Regions from separate parts of the Gordonia sp. JH63 genome, predicted to be linked through region 1. Evidence: riboswitches for the same ligand, from Rfam matches in the RefSeq annotation. Region 1 holds a riboswitch; each other region holds the start of a gene.

Region 1 (5,308 bases):
GCCGAGGATGGTGTTGTCCAGCACGGTGCGCCATGGGAACAGCAGGTCCTTCTGCGGCATGTACGCGCAGTGTCCGGCGATGGCGGGTTCGGAGCCGACGGACGCGCTGCCGGAATCGGGGACGTCGAGTCCGGCCAGCAGGCCGAAGACGGTGCTCTTGCCACATCCGCTGGGCCCGATGACGGAGACGAACTCGCCGGGCTCGGCGGTGAACGACACCCCGTCGAGGACCTCCCGGCGAGGTTGTCCGCGTCCGGGTCGGGGATAGGACTTGGTGAGCCGGTCGACGACAAGTCGGTGGTCCGGGACCAGCCGGTGGTCAGTCATGGTGGTTCCGGTCCTCGGCGCGGGCCCAGGGCGCGACGATCCGCTCGACGGCGAAGGTGAGCAGGTACAGCGTGACGCTCAGGAGCGCGGTCACCAGCACTGCCGCGAGCACCAGGTCCGTGCGGAACGAGTTCTTCTGCAGGCTCATGTAGATGCCGAGCCCCTGGGTGGCGCCGACGTACTCGGCGAACACGGCGCCCACCACCGCATAGGTGATGCCGATCCGCAGCGCGGTGAAGAACCTCGGTAGCGCGGACGGGAGCCGCACGTACCGGAAGACCTGGCGGCGGGTGGCCCCCATGCTGCGCATCAGCGCGCCGGCCTCGCGGTCGGTGGCGGCGAATCCCTCGATCAGGCCGATCGCCACCGGAAAGAACGTGACCAGGGCGATGACCAGCACCTTCGGGAGTAGGCCGAAGCCGAACCAGATGATCATCAGCGGTGCGATCGCGATGATCGGCAGGGTCTGGGAGGCGACGAACAACGGCACGAACGCCCGTCGCAGCGCCGGCGAGAAGTCGACGACGATGGCCAGCAGCCAGGCCAGGACCAACGAGACCGTGAACCCGATCAGGGTCACCTGCAGCGTCGCCGCGGCGTGCACCCCGATCTCTGCGCGGTGCGACCAACCCTGCGCGACGACGCGCGACGGCGACGGCAGCACCTGCGGCCGGATTCCGCTGACGTCGACGTAGACCTGCCAGACCGCCACCAGGACGACCACCGCGACGAGCGCGGGCGCGATGCGACGCAGGCCGGTGCTACCGAGGGGTGTCGAGGTAGTCATTGGTGAAGTACGTCGACCAGTCCGGCTCGGTCGTGAGCGGCGCCCCGTCCGGGCCGGTCAGCAGACCGCTGCGGTACAGGAACCCGGAGTTCCCGGCCCACTGTTCGAGCGTCTGTCGCCCGACCCGGCCTTCGGCGTCCTTCATGTACTGACCGGCGAGCATGCGCTGGCTCTCGAACACCAACTGCTCGTCGTTGAACGCACCGGGGTTGGCGGCGAGGAGGTCGCGGGCCGCCGCGTCCGGGTCGTCGGCCGCTGCCTGGTAACCGCGCTGCAGCGCCGTCACGAAGGCCGCCGCGCGGTCCGGGTTGTCCGCCAGCCAGTCCTCGTTGGCGTCGACGACGATCGCGTATGCCTCCGGGAAACCGAAGTCGGTGTAGTGGAAGTACCTCATCGGGGTTCCGCGATGCTCGGCCTCGATGCCCTCCCACGCGAGATAGGAGACGGTGAAGTCGGCCTGACCGGAGTAGACCGCCTCGTATGCCGAGGTCCCGAGGGTCACCGAGGTGAACTCGCCGGTGCCGCCGTCGTTTCGGATCACCTGCTCGAGGGTCTTCTCCTCGCCCGGGTCGCCGAAACCGGCGTATGTCTTCCCGTCGAGGTCCTTCGGGCTCGTGATGTCGCGGCGGTCGGCGCGGACACCGATGCCGGTGGCCCACTTCTGCAGCGGCGCGAACACGGAGATGGTGTGCGCGCCCGATGCCCGCGAGAAGGTCGACGAGTTGTGGGTGCTGATCCCGAACTCGGCGTTGCCCGCGTCCACGATGGTGTCCACGGCGGTGTTGTTGTACGGCAGGATCTCGACGTCGAGTCCGGCCTCCTCGAACCAGCCGCGCTGCTGCGCCACGAACAATCCCGTGTGGTTGGTGTTCGGGGACCAGTCGAGCGCGAATCGGATGGTGCCGTCCGAACCGGCGCCCGAACCGCACGCGGTGATCGCCGACGACGCGACGACCGCGGCGGCGAGCGCGGTGAGGAGGCGGCGCGCGCGGGCGCTCATGCGGGCGCTCATGCGGCGGGCCACGGTTGCGGGTTCAGCGCGGTGTCCCAGAACAGAAGCTCGAACCGGGTGGCGACGGTGAACGCCGTGGCCATCGCGGCCCGCTCCCGCTCGCCGGCGTGCGCCGCGGCCTCGTCCACGAGTTCCCTTGCCCGCGAAGCGGATTCCTGGAACTCCGGGGCGTCGTAGGTGGTCACCCACTGCGCGTAGGGGTGGTTTGGGTCGGCGGCGAGTACCTGGGCCGCACTCGCGGCCAGGGCCCGGCCGACTTCCGCGTAGATCCAGAAGCAGGGCAGGGCCGCGGCGGCGCCGACCGCATACGATTCGGTCGCGGCGACGGCGGTCAGGTAGGACACGTACCCCAGGCACGCCGGCGACGGCTCGGGTTCGCCCTCACGCGGAGGCAGCTGGCCGCCGTTGAGCAGGTCGCCGTGCAGCGCCGACTCGACGGTGGCCGCGGTGGCCGACGAGTTCGCCCAGAACCCCGCGGTCTGCGGGTCGGGGGACTTCGACGCCAGGATGGCGAGGGCCTTCGCGTACCCGGCCAGGTACAGCGAGTCCTGCTCCATGTAGGTGCGGAACACCTCGAGTGGCAGCGTCCCGTCGCCGAGCCGCCGCAGGAACTCGAGGTCGTCGATCGCCGTCCGCAACCCCTTCGTCTCCTCCCAGAGGTGGTCGGAGAATCGGCCGGAGACCGGCACGTGCGCATGCACAGACATGACATCCCTTCGTCAGCATTACCTGGACAGGTTCTCGGGTCTCATCTCAGCCCCGCGTCGCGGAGCACCCCGTGTCAGAACGCAGCCACAGTAGCAGGAGTGGGGGTCGCAGTGGGACGCCTGTGCCACGACCATGTCCCGGCCTGTTGACCAGCCGGTTTGCGCGTTGATGCGGTGTTCGTTGTATTCTTCACGGCGTTGTTCGTACGGCCGTCACGGTGGCCGGAAGAGCGGCACGGCAGGTTGCCCGAGCGGCCAAAGGGAGCGGATTGTAAATCCGTCGCGCAAGCTACATAGGTTCGAATCCTATACCTGCCACAGCGTGGTCCAATCTCGCGAAACTGCTCTACAGACGGTCTCCGACCAGCGATTTGTCTAGCGCAGACGCGAGTGTGTAACCTCGTTAGGGCTCTCGGGCACAACCGCCCGGGGCACGCCCCCTTAGCTCAGTCGGCAGAGCGTTTCCATGGTAAGGAAAAGGTCGACGGTTCGATTCCGTCAGGGGGCTCGCTGGACGAGAAGTCCGCGGGGCGGTGTAGCTCAGCTGGTTAGAGCGCACGACTCATAATCGTGAGGTCGAGGGATCGAGTCCCTCCACCGCTACACATCGGGTCCGACCGGAACCGAGCGCAAGGGTCGCAAGCCCTGAGGGAACTTCCGAACCCGACCACGTACCACCCGAAAGAAGGCAATCAAGTGGCCTCCTCAACAGATGTTCGCCCCAAGATCACCTTGGCCTGCGAGGTGTGCAAGCACCGTAACTACATCACGAAGAAGAACCGCCGCAACGATCCCGATCGCCTCGAGATCAAGAAGTTCTGCCCGAACTGCGGCAAGCATCAGGGGCACAAGGAATCGCGCTGACGCCGTCGTCGGCCGTTTCGAAGTACCACCAGCAACGGGCTGCCTCTCGATGAGGCAGCCCGTCTTGCTGTGTCGGCCGAAGGAGTAGAGCTCAATGTCACAGGTAAGCGGAGCCGAGATCCAGGATCGTCCGGACGAGGCGTCGAGCGGTGGTGCGAAGCCGACCCCCGACGAGATCGCCGCCCACACGCAGAGCCTCGTCGGCTTCCACTACACGGTCGACGACTATTACGAGATCGGCCGCGAGGAGATCCGTAAGCACGCGATGGCGGTGCAGGATGCGCACCCGACCCACTGGAGCGAGGAGGGCGCCCGGGCCTTCGGCCACGACCGCCTGATCGCCGCGCCCACCTACGTGTCGGTGCTCGGGATCATCGCCCAGCGCAAGCTCTTCGAAGACGTCGTCACCGGCTACGACATGTGGCAGATCATGCAGACCGACCAGCGGCTGGTCTACCACCAGCCGATGAAGGTCGGGGACCGCCTGATCTGCGACGTCTCGCTCGAGTCGTTCCGGCACGTGAGCAGTCCCGAGATGATCGACCTGATGGTCACCAAGAACGTCATCTGGAACCAGCACGACGAGCCGGTCATGACCACGTGGACCTCCCTGGCCGCGCGTCCCGGCATGGATGTCGACCCGGAACTCGAGGCCTCCCTCGACCACGTGATGATCAAGGTCGACGCCATCGGCGAATCCGGGCACACCGTCGAGCCGAAGGCGGGTCGCTACGACCTCCCCGACCCGACGCAGTCGCCGGGCGCCTTCGGTGCCGTCGACTTCGACACGCTCACGGTGGGTCAGGAACTCACGCCCAAGCGCTACCTGTTGACGCGCGGCAATCTCGCGAACTATGCGGGCGTGGCCGGCGACCCCAACCCGATCCACTTCTCCGACCACGTCGTGAACGCGGCCGGCATGGACGACGTCGTCGCGCACGGCATGCAGACGATGGGGCTCGGCGCGAGCTTCGTCTCCGAGTTCATCGGTGACCCGGCGGCTTTCTGCGAGTACAACGTGCGCTTCACCAGCCCGGTGTACGTCCCGGCCGACGACAGCGCGGCCGTCGACTTCACCGGCAAGGTGAAGTCGCTCGATCCCGCGACCCGCCGCGGGACCATCGCCATCACCGCCAAGCAGGGCGATCGCCGCATCTTCGGACGCGCGCAGGCCGTCATCCAGTTCAACTGATCGACCGGTCGCGAGCCGTTCGGGCGGCTCACGGACGGGTGGCGTGTACGGTCGTCGGGGGAGCGGAGGCGAGCCCGTTTTGGGTCCACCGCCCCGGTGATCTACACTGAAGTGTCTGATTGATTCAGACTTGCGCGCTACCCATAGGGTGGCGCGTTGGTTTTGTCGGCGACGAAACGTCGACGGGCCGCGAGGCCGGATCGAGAAGGACGGCAACGCCGACCACTCCGGTGGCGGGCGTCGCAAAGGGGCGTAGCTCAATTGGCAGAGCAGCGGTCTCCAAAACCGCAGGTTGCAGGTTCAAGTCCTGTCGCCCCTGCCCTGGTGAAGGGCACACGCTGACGAGAGGACCGCGAAGTTGAGCAAGCGAGACCGGGCCGCCCGCGCCAAAGACGCCGCAGAGGGTTCTGCGGCCGATT
Region 2 (5,308 bases), 1.7 Mb from region 1:
GGATCTGGTCCTGCATCATCGACGACGCCTGGCCGAGATACGCCGACCCCACCGGGTTGCCGAGCCGGTTGTTCGTCCGCGCCGTCTCGATGAGTCCGCTGTAGACCGGGATCGAGGTGGACAGGGTCTCGAGATCGGCGCTGACCGCCTGCTCGGCCCGGTCCGACACCATGCCGGAACCGGGTTCGCTGGAGGTGCCGGTGGCCAGGATCAGCGACGACGACGCCGTCGCCAGCGCGTCGGAGTAGCGCTGCCGCAGATCGGGGGTCTCCAGTCCGCCGGAGATGAACGCCGCGTTCGCCGACGCATCGGCGATCGACAGCGAGCTGTAGAGAACCTGCGCGGCCTCGGCGAGCGGTTCGGTCCGATCGATGAGGCGCTGCAGGGTCTGGGTGCGGTCTTCCAGGACCGTCGAGGCGTACAGGCCGGTGCTCAGACAGCCGAGCGCCAGGATTCCGCAGATGATGATCAGCTTGCCGGGGGTCGTGACCGCGAAGTGGCGCAGGGTCTGGAACGGGGACTGGGCGCGTTCCCGGGCGGTGGCGACGAGTTCGCGTCGGTCGGCGAGCACCTGGCGAATCGGGGGTGAGGCCTGTGCCGGACGGATCGTGCGACCGCCACGCGTCAGCGCCGTCCGCACGGAGGACGCGTCGCCGGTCACCTACCTGATCCCTTCTCGAACGCTGGATCGTCTCCGGTGCGGTCCTACGGTCACCGGTTCCCCGTTCCGGATTCGCGTGACCGGGCGATCAACGTCAGGGGTTGTGTCATCTGGGTCATCGTTCACCGGGTCGTGCGTGTTTCACCCTATGTCATCGTGCCGGGTTCCTCCCGAGTCGACCGGCGCCGCGCCGCCGACCTCGGCGGTTCGCGCGTGCCGGGTGCTCGCCGACGGCACCTCGTGGTTCCGAGCCGCGATGAGAGGGCTTCGCGGTCTCCCTGGCAGGTGTTGCGCATCTCACTTACGGTGGAGGCACCCGGTCGGGGCGACCGGGTTGCGAGGAGGCGTGGTGCGCGGCGACGGCGACGGCTGGGTGATCGATCCCGATGGTTCTCGATATTGGGGTATCCACGGTGCGGCAGGTCTGCTGCTGCGGGCACCGCTGCCGGACGGATCGACCGGGGTGCTTCTCCAACACCGCGCCGCGTGGTCGCATCAGGGCGGCACGTGGGCGCTGCCCGGCGGGGCCCGCGACTCGCACGAGGGTGCCATCGACACCGCGATCCGCGAGGCCGAGGAAGAAGCCGGGATCACCGCCGACGATCTGCGCGTCGTCGCAGCGGTCGTCACCCTCGAGGCGCCCGGCGGATGGACCTACACGACGGTCATCGCCGAGACGGACTCGCCGGTCCGCACGGTCGCCAACTTCGAATCCACGGAACTGCGATGGGTCGACGAGAAGCGCGTCGATCAACTCCCGCTGCATCCCGCGTTCGGACTCGCGTGGCCCGTTCTCCGCGAGCGGATCGCGATGTTGGATCCCCAGAGCTGAGCCCTCACACCCCGGCGCGGTCGGACTCCAGCAGTCGGTTCGCCCCGGCGACCAGCGCGTGGACGTTCGCCTCGTCGCTGCTCGCGCCCTCACCGACGGCCCAGGCCTGCCGGCCGTCGTGCTCGCACAGCAGGAACGTCGTGACCATGCCGTCGACGACCCGCTGGTGCAGCCGGACGATCTGAACCGGGGCGCCGACGTCGTAGAGGATCGAGGTCATCGCACCGACGGGGCCGGCGGCGACGGCGCTGCGAGACATGATGCGGTCGGCGATCGCGAGCGTCGCGCGGCACTCGACCAGGTCGCCCGAGCACGGGACGGCGGAGAAGGAGCCCAGCCGGATCGTGCCGCCACGGGAGTACTCGTCGGTGAATTCCTGCCAGGTCATCCCGGCGGCCTCCTCGTGCATCCCGGGGGGAAGCGGGCGGCCGAAACGTGCGGCGAAGTGGTCGCCGTCGTGCCGGTCGTCGCGCTCGGTGCACGAACAGGATCGACGAGGTAGATGAAGAGGGTGCATCTCGAAAACCGATTTCGGTCGAAGAACGGATGACCGACTGGAGAGCGCAACCGACCCGCAGCGGGGGGTCGGTCAGATTCAGACCCCGCTGCGGCGGGTTACGAGAACGCTCGTGATGCACAACATGATCGGTCCACCATAGACCCGCGACACCGACCGGGCAAACGTGTTTCCGCCAGGGGAACCGCTAGAGCATGCCGGCGAGGTCGGTGGCTGCGGCGGCCGGGTCGGCGGCCGCGGTGATGGCCCGCACGACGACGATGCGCCGCGCCCCGAGCGCGGTGACCTCCCCGACGCGGCCGGCGTCGATTCCGCCGATGGCGAACCACGGCTTGGCTGATTGTGTTGCGGCCGTTGAGGACACGAGGTCGAGGCCGGCGGCGGCGCGGCCCGGTTTGGTGGGGGTGGTCCAGCACGGACCGACGCAGAAGTAGTCGACGTCGTCGTCGGCGATCGCGGCGGCAGCCTGCTCGGGGTCGTGGGTCGAGGCGCCGATGACGACGTCCGGTCCGACGATCCGGCGGGCCGCCGACGGCGACAGGTCGCCCTGTCCGACGTGCAGGACATCGGCCCCGGAAAGCGCCGCGATGTCGGCGCGGTCGTTGACCGCCAGCAGGGCACCGTGCGCGTCGGCGACCGTCCGCATGCCCGCGAGGATCTCGAGTTCCTCGCCCGCCTCCAGGGTCCCGAATTCGCGCTCGCCCGGCGAGTTCTTGTCGCGCAGCTGCACGATGTCGACGCCGCCCGCGAGCGCCGCGTCGACGAAGTCGAGCAGGTCACCGCGTTCGCGCCGGGCGTCGGTGCACAGGTACAGGCGGGCCGTGGAGAGCCGCCGGCGACGGTCCGTCGCGGAGCCGGGGTCCGTCGACGCGGAGCTGGTGCGGTTCGGGGTCGTCACGCCGACCAGGCTAACCGGACCCCCGACGCCCCGGCGTAGGGTGGATCGCACGAACACACGGGAGTCCGGATCGGCCGGGCTGAGAGTGCGGACAGATTCCGCTGACCGTCGAACCTGATCCGGGTCATTCCGGCGAAGGAAGGTGATTCCCAGCGTGGATTCCCCACCGCAGCGCCCTGCCCACCGCGCCCTGACGATCGTCGGGGGCGGTGTCATCGGGCTGACCTGTGCGCTCACCGCGGCCGACGCCGGATGGCGGGTTCGCGTCCTCGACGCCGGCACCGACGAGCGCGCGTCCTGGGTCGCCGGCGGCATGCTCGGTTCACTCGGCGAGGGTCATCCCGGCGAGGACGCGTCCCTGGCCCTCTCGGTCGAATCGGTCCGGCTGTGGCCGGCGCTCGTGAAGCGGCTCGACGACCCGGGCGTCGTCACCGCCACCGACTCGCTGTTCGTCGCGGCCTCGGCGACCGACATCGAGTACCTGCGGCATCTCGCCGATTTCGTCTGGGCCGGGCAGCCCGCCACCGATGCCGCGCTGCAGTCGGTGACCGGCCGCGACATCCGGACCCTGGAACCGTCGCTGAGTTCTCGACTGGTCGGTGGCTACCGCGCGGTCGGCGAGTGGTCTGTCGACAACCGGCGGTTGCTCGAGGCGTTGCGCGCCGCCGCGACGTCGGCGGGTGCCGAGTTGGTGTCCGCGCGCGTCGAATCCCTGGGCGACCTCGACGACCTCGGTTCCGACACCCAGATCCTGCTCGCCGCCGGACTCGGCACCGCGGCCCTCTGGCCGGGTGTGGACCTGCATGCGGCGAAGGGGGAGATCCTCCGCCTTCGCCGTACGCGCTGGTCGGTGCCGCCGCCCGGCCACGTCGTCCGGGCACGCCTCCACGGGCGGGCCGTGTACCTGGTGCCGCGCGAGGACGGAGTCGTCGTCGGCGCCACCCAGTACGAGGCCGAGGGGATTGCCGACCGCGCGCCGCAGGCCGGCGGGGTCGCGGATCTGCTCGCCGACGCGATCGAGGTCTTCCCCGGGCTGCGGACCTACGAACTGACCGAAGCAGGGGCGGGTCTGCGGCCGTGCACCGCGGACGGATTGCCGATCGTCACCCGTGTGGACACACGAACGGTCGTGGCGACCGGGCACGGGCGCAACGGGATCGTCCTCGCCCCGGGCACCGCCGCCCGCGTGTTGTCGATTCTGGAAGGAGCAGAGGAATGAGTATCACCGCCAGCATCACCGTCAACGGCAAGAGCGTCGACGTCGGCGCCGACACGTCGGTGCGCGACGTCGTCACCGGTCTGGGGTTGCCGGACCGGGGGATCGCGGTCGCGGTGGACGGTGCGGTCGTCCCGCGCGGCCGCTGGGACCGGCACACGATGACCGAAGGCGCCGTCGTCGAGATCGTCACGGCGGTGCAGGGTGGCTGACCTCGCCGATCTGAAGCCCGACGCCTCGCGGACCGAGCAGAGGTCCGGCGACGAGATGATCCCGGATGCGGACCATCTGCGCATCGCCGGTCGCGACTTCTCGTCGCGACTCATCACCGGTACCGGCGGCGCGTCGAGTCTCGCGACCCTGGAACGCGCGCTGGTCGCGTCGGGGACCGAGCTGACCACCGTCGCGGTTCGGCGCGTCGACGCGGCCTCGGGCACCGGCGTCTTCGATCTGCTGCGCCGGCTCGACATCGCCGTCCTGCCCAACACCGCGGGCTGTCACACCACCGCCGAGGCGGTCCTGACCGCCCAACTGGCGCGCGAGGCGTTCGAGACCGACTGGGTCAAGCTCGAGGTGGTCGCCGACGAACGCACCCTGATGCCCGACGCCATCGAGCTCGTCGACGCCGCGGCCGCACTGGTGGCCGACGGTTTCGTCGTGCTGGCCTACACGAACGACGATCCGGTCCTGGCCGCGCGACTCGCCGATCTCGGGGTGGCGGCGGTGATGCCCCTCGGATCGCCCATCGGGACCGGACTCGGAATCCTCAACCCGCACAACATCGAGATGATCGTCGACGACTGCCACACCCGCTTCGACGACCCGTTGCCGGTGATTCTCGACGCGGGCATCGGGACGGCGAGCGACGCGGCCCTGGCGATGGAACTCGGTTGCGACGGCGTGCTTCTGGCCACGGCGGTGACCCGGGCGGAGAACCCCGAACTGATGGCGACGGCGATGCGGCACGCGGTGGCCGGGGGCCGACTGGCCGCGCGCGCCGGCCGGATCCCCAAGCGCTTCTGGGCGCACGCGTCCTCGCCCGGGCGCGACCGGGACTGACGCGCGGACCCGCGACAGGCCATCCGAACGACAGACCGGGCCGCTCCGGATTCGGCGGCTATGGTCGAGGCGTGTTGCAGGTAGCGAATCTGACGAAGGACTTCGGCGGTCAACGCGCGGTCGAC
Region 3 (5,308 bases), 480 kb from region 1:
GTTCCTCGTGTCGGGGGGCACCACCGGACTGCCGAAACTCATCGCGCGCACGCACGACGACTACGACCTCAACGCCCGGCTGTCCGCGGACGTCGCCGGCCTCACCGCCGACGACACCTACCTCGTCGCCCTGCCGGCCGCGCACAACTTTCCGCTGTGCTGCCCGGGAATACTGGGCGTCTTCGGTGCGGGCGGCCACGTCGTCTTCGCCGACAACCCCAGCCCGGACAACACTTTCGACCTCATCGAGCGGCACCGCGTCACGGTGACCGCGCTCGTCCCCGCGCTCGCGCAACTCTGGTGCGCGGCGACCGAGTGGGAGCCGGCGGACATCAGCTCCCTGCGCCTGCTGCAGGTGGGCGGCGCCAAACTGGCCCAGTCCGACGCCGTCGCCCTCGACGCGGCCCTCGGCCCCGTCGTCCAGCAGGTCTTCGGCATGGCCGAGGGGCTGATCTGCTACACCCGGACCGACGACCCACGCGACCTGGTCCAGCAGGTGCAGGGGGCGCCGATGTCGGAGCTCGACGAGGTGCGGGTGGTCGACGAGGACGGCGCCGACGTCCCCGACGGCACAGAAGGTGAATTGCTGGTACGCGGCCCGTACACGATCCGCGGTTACTACCGCGCCGCTGCCCACAACGAGAAGTCCTTCACACCGGACGGGTTTTACCGGTCCGGGGACAAGGTCACCCGGCTGCCGTCGGGGCACCTGGCCGTGACCGGCCGCATCAAGGACACCATCGTGCGCGCCGGGGAGAACGTCGCCGCCGACGACGTCGAGGAGAACCTCCTCGCCCACGATTCGGTCCGGCAGGTCGCGGTGGTCGGGCTGCCCGACGATGCGCTCGGTGAGAAGATCTGTGCGGCAGTCGTGCTCTCGCACGAACACCCCCCGGCCCGACCGCTCGAGCTGGCGACGATCCGTACGTTCCTCGCCGAACGCGGTCTCGCGTCCTTCAAACTGCCCGACGTGGTCCGCGTCGTGCAGACACTGCCGGTCACCGCAGTAGGCAAGATCGACAAAAAGGTGCTCCGCGAGACATTGCTGTCGGAGCCGTCGGCGGGCTGAGCCGAGTCGGAGCCCGTTCCTCACACCGGCGCGAGCGCGACCACCGCTCCCTCTAATCCGAAAGAAGCGCATAACCCCTGCTCCCTGAGGTGCGAGGAGCGATAGCGACGAGCCTCGAAGGGTCCGGCGAGGAATGTTCTGGAGCCGCCGAGGCTTACCTTCGGATCACACCGGCGCGAGCGGCACGATCCCGGGATGGCTGTCGAGGTAGCGCTTGGTGAACGTGCACACCGGCCGGAGGCGGGCACCCTGTTCGCGGGTGTATTGCACGGCGCTACGGGTGAGTCGCGTGGCGAGTCCGTGTCCGCTGTATTCGTCGTAGAGCACGGTGTGCAGCACGGTGATGGTGGTCTGACCGTCCGCCGACTCGGTCGAATAACCGAGCACGCCGACCAGGTCGCCGGCGACCCAGAGTTCGAATCGGTCGCGGTCGGGATTGTGTACCACCTGCGAGATCTGTTGCAGGATGGACTTTGCCGACTGTGGTGGTCGCTGACGATGCTTGCGTAGCACCCGACCCTCCTCACCTCGTGATCGCGGACATCGGATCACCGGCGCGTACCTGCCACACGCGACAGCGCCACCCCTGTGATCCGGGTCACACGGTACCTTACGGAACCGTAACTGCCGACCCCGATCGTGTGATCGTCGCAAATCGATACGGTCTTCCCCACCCGCACGACCCGACCGGACGATGCGATGTAGGGTGGCGGACGCACGACAACTACACACCGCGGGGGCTCTCACGATGACCGAGGGCTGAGATGGCGACGGGCGGTCGCCGACCGCTCGAACCTGTCCGGGTAATGCCGGCGTAGGGAGACCAGCCATGGGCACACGTGTATCCACCACCCGCAACAGCAGCGCACCCGCCGATTCCGGGTTCCTGACCCTCGGCCCGATCGAGGGCAGCGCCAAGCACTACCTCGCCGTCGACGACCTGCGTGTGCCGCAGCGTCGAATCCAGCTCACCAACGGCGAACACCTCGACGTCTACGACACCTCCGGCCCCTACACCGATACGGCGGCGCACATCGACGTCGAGAAGGGCCTCACCCCCACCCGCGACAGCTGGCATCGGCCCGACCCGATCGACGGCGCGAGCACCCAGCTGGCCTGGGCGCGTGCCGGCATCATCACCGACGAGATGCGGTTCATCGCCGCCCGGGAGGGCGTCGACGCCGAACGGGTCCGGTCGGAGGTCGCCATCGGCCGCGCGGTCATCCCGGCCAACCACCGCCACCCCGAGTCCGAACCGATGATCATAGGCAAGAACTTCGCGGTGAAAGTCAATGCGAACATCGGTAATTCGGCGGTGCGCAGCTCGATCTCCGACGAGGTCGAGAAGATGGTGTGGGCCACCCGCTGGGGCGCCGACACGATCATGGATCTCTCGACCGGCGCCGACATCCACACCACCCGCGAGTGGATCATGCGTAACTCGCCGGTCCCCGTGGGGACGGTTCCGATCTACCAGGCGCTGGAGAAGGTCAACGGCGATCCCGCCTCGCTGACCTGGGAACTGTATCGCGACACAGTCATCGAGCAGGCGGAGCAGGGCGTCGATTATATGACCGTCCATGCCGGTGTCCTGCTGCGCTACGTTCCGCTGACCGCGAAGCGGGTGACGGGCATCGTCTCGCGCGGCGGTTCGATCATGGCGGCCTGGTGTCTCGCGCACCACCGGGAGTCGTTCCTGTACACGCACTTCGACGAGTTGTGCGAGATCTTCCGCCGCTACGACATCACGTTCTCCCTCGGCGACGGCTTGCGCCCCGGATCGATCGCCGACGCGAACGACGAGGCCCAGTTCGCCGAACTCCGCACTCTCGGCGAGCTGACCGCGATCGCCAAATCGCATGGTGTGCAGGTCATGATCGAAGGCCCCGGGCACGTCCCGATGCACAAGATCGCCGAGAACGTGCGCCTGGAGGAGGAGCTGTGCGAGGAGGCCCCCTTCTACACCCTGGGTCCGCTCGCCACCGACATCGCGCCGGCCTACGACCACATCACCTCGGCCATCGGCGCGGCGATGATCGCTCAGGCCGGCACCGCGATGCTGTGCTACGTGACTCCGAAAGAGCATCTAGGACTTCCGGACCGCGACGACGTCAAGGTCGGCGTGATCACGTACAAGATCGCGGCGCACTCGGCCGACCTGGCCAAAGGCCACCCGCGGGCACAGGAACGCGACGACGCACTGAGCAAGGCGCGCTTCGAGTTCCGCTGGACCGACCAGTTCAATCTCGCCCTCGACCCCGACACCGCGCGCGCATACCACGACGAGACGCTACCCGCCGAGCCCGCGAAGACCGCCCACTTCTGCTCGATGTGCGGACCCAAGTTCTGCTCGATGCGGATCTCGGCGGACGTCCGCGCCTACGCCGAGGAGCACGGTCTCGTCACCGCGGACGACATCGACCGGACTATCGCCGAGGGCATGGCCGCGAAGTCGGCCGAGTTCGCCGAGGCCGGTAACCGCGTGTACCTCCCGCTCCAGACGACCGGCGGCGCCTGATGCGCACAGACGACGCGCGACGACGCACAGTCGACGCGAATCAGCGCACGGTCGACGAACAGGCCTACACGGGACTCCCGCTGTCACCGCCCGGAACGGCCCCGGTACGGGTCCTGACCATCGCTGGTTCGGACTCCGGCGGGGGCGCGGGAATACAGGCAGACATGCGCACCTTCGCCCTGCTCGGGGTGCACGGGTGTGTCGCGGTGACCGCGGTGACGGTCCAGAACTCGGTGGGCGTGAGCGGGTTCGAGGAGATCTCACCGCAGACCGTGGCGGCGCAGATCGACTCCGTGTCCGGTGACATCGGTGTGGCCGCGGCGAAGACCGGGATGCTCGCGTCGGCGCCCATCATCGAGGCCATCGTCGAGCAGTGCCGCACGAGCGGTATCGGCCGGGACACATCCGTTCCGCTGGTGGTCGATCCGGTGTGCGCGTCGATGCACGGCAACCAGCTGCTCGCCGACTCGGCACTCGACACCCTGCGGCACAGCCTGTTTCCCCTCGCGACGGTGGTGACCCCGAACCTGGACGAGGTTCGCCTGATCACCGGGATCGAGGTCACCGATACCGCGTCGCAACGCGACGCGGCCAGGGCGCTGCTCGATCTCGGGCCGCGCTGGGCGCTGGTGAAAGGCGGGCACCTGCGAAGCTCGGACCACTCCCCCGATCTGCTCTACGACGGCGACCAGTTCATCGAGCTCAGCCACGAACGCATCGACACCCCGCATGACCACGGCGCCGGCGACACCCTCGCCGCCGCGATCGCATGCGCGCTGGCCCACGGGCACGACGTTCCCGCGGCGGTCGGCTTCGGCAAGGACTGGGTGACCCGCTGCCTGGCCGCTGCGTATCCACTGGGCGCCGGCCACGGTCCGGTCAATCCGCTGTGGCGTGTGGGCGCCGGGTCGGCGGACTGACGCGACGCCGGTCCCGAACCGGAGAATAGACAACGCTCCCCGACGGCGACCGGCGCCATCGGGGAGCGTTGTCTGTGTCGAGGGACCGTCAGGCGGTTCCGCTGAGGGCCTTGCTCTTCAAGTGCTCGAACTCCTGGGGTGTGATCGCGCCCGAGTCGAGCAGGTTCTTCGCGTCGGCGATCTGCTGGGTCGGCGAGGTGCCTGCGACGGACCGGATGTACTCGTCGGACGCCTGCTTGGCCTCGCTGTAGGCCTCACGCTGACGCTCGGCCATCCCCTTGCCCTTGGCGAGCAGGTACACGATGGCGGTGAGGTACGGGAGGAAGATCAAGAAGACAATCCAGGCCGCCTTCTGCCAGCCCGACGCGGCCTTGTCCCGGAACAGGTCGCTGATGATGTGCCACAGGACGATCAGGTAGGCCACGAACGCGAAGATGACGATCGTGTACCAGATGAAGTCCCAGAATGAATCCCACATCGGAGTGTCTCCCTTGTCTAGAAGAAATCGGCGAGTTCAGAGCCGAGCACATGAACCGTTATGAAGCATTACACAGCACCGACCTCGACACCGTGACGAACTGGAAAGATGTTCGTGAAATCGTGTGAAAAGACCATTGCGGGCGCAATTCCTCCGATTTCGCCCCTCACGATCACAACTTCGCGAAGGGCGACATGGAATCTCACCCGGTAGGTATCGAGAAGGTCGAGCTCGGTCTCGACACGTTCGGGGACATCACCGCCGAACCCGACGGCACATTGCGCTCGGGGTCGCAGACCCTGCGCGATCTGCTCGAGCAGGCC

What was found. A riboswitch is a leader RNA that binds a small molecule or an ion and turns the genes downstream of it on or off. The one in region 1 is predicted to bind thiamine pyrophosphate.
Region 2: it holds a riboswitch for thiamine pyrophosphate, as region 1 does, so the genes downstream of both, thiO (glycine oxidase ThiO) here and GR168_RS05120 (TenA family protein) in region 1, are expected to answer to the same signal.
Region 3: it holds a riboswitch for thiamine pyrophosphate, as region 1 does, so the genes downstream of both, thiC (phosphomethylpyrimidine synthase ThiC) here and GR168_RS05120 (TenA family protein) in region 1, are expected to answer to the same signal.

What each region holds. Positions count from the first base shown of each region.
Region 1 is NZ_CP047235.1:1,138,400-1,143,707, forward strand. It holds gene GR168_RS05105 (ABC transporter ATP-binding protein) at 1-327, opposite strand, end outside; gene GR168_RS05110 (ABC transporter permease) at 320-1,114, opposite strand; gene GR168_RS05115 (ABC transporter substrate-binding protein) at 1,089-2,126, opposite strand; gene GR168_RS05120 (TenA family protein) at 2,123-2,833, opposite strand; TPP riboswitch at 2,821-2,915, opposite strand; tRNA gene GR168_RS05125 (tRNA-Tyr) at 3,071-3,151, shown strand; tRNA gene GR168_RS05130 (tRNA-Thr) at 3,269-3,341, shown strand; tRNA gene GR168_RS05135 (tRNA-Met) at 3,363-3,436, shown strand; gene rpmG (50S ribosomal protein L33) at 3,530-3,697, shown strand; gene GR168_RS05145 (fused (3R)-hydroxyacyl-ACP dehydratase subunits HadA/HadB) at 3,792-4,889, shown strand; tRNA gene GR168_RS05150 (tRNA-Trp) at 5,136-5,208, shown strand; gene secE (preprotein translocase subunit SecE) at 5,248-5,308, shown strand, end outside.
Region 2 is NZ_CP047235.1:4,650,993-4,656,300, reverse strand. It holds gene GR168_RS20660 (hypothetical protein) at 1-661, opposite strand, end outside; gene GR168_RS20655 (NUDIX hydrolase) at 1,011-1,493, shown strand; gene GR168_RS20650 (hypothetical protein) at 1,498-1,881, opposite strand; gene thiE (thiamine phosphate synthase) at 2,198-2,908, opposite strand; TPP riboswitch at 2,956-3,067, shown strand; gene thiO (glycine oxidase ThiO) at 3,063-4,127, shown strand; gene thiS (sulfur carrier protein ThiS) at 4,124-4,336, shown strand; gene GR168_RS20630 (thiazole synthase) at 4,392-5,183, shown strand; gene GR168_RS20625 (ABC transporter ATP-binding protein) at 5,255-5,308, shown strand, end outside.
Region 3 is NZ_CP047235.1:657,831-663,138, reverse strand. It holds gene GR168_RS03000 (AMP-binding protein) at 1-1,069, shown strand, start outside; gene GR168_RS02995 (GNAT family N-acetyltransferase) at 1,235-1,582, opposite strand; TPP riboswitch at 1,802-1,891, shown strand; gene thiC (phosphomethylpyrimidine synthase ThiC) at 1,899-3,587, shown strand; gene thiD (bifunctional hydroxymethylpyrimidine kinase/phosphomethylpyrimidine kinase) at 3,587-4,507, shown strand; gene GR168_RS02980 (SHOCT domain-containing protein) at 4,596-4,985, opposite strand; gene GR168_RS02975 (LLM class flavin-dependent oxidoreductase) at 5,180-5,308, shown strand, end outside.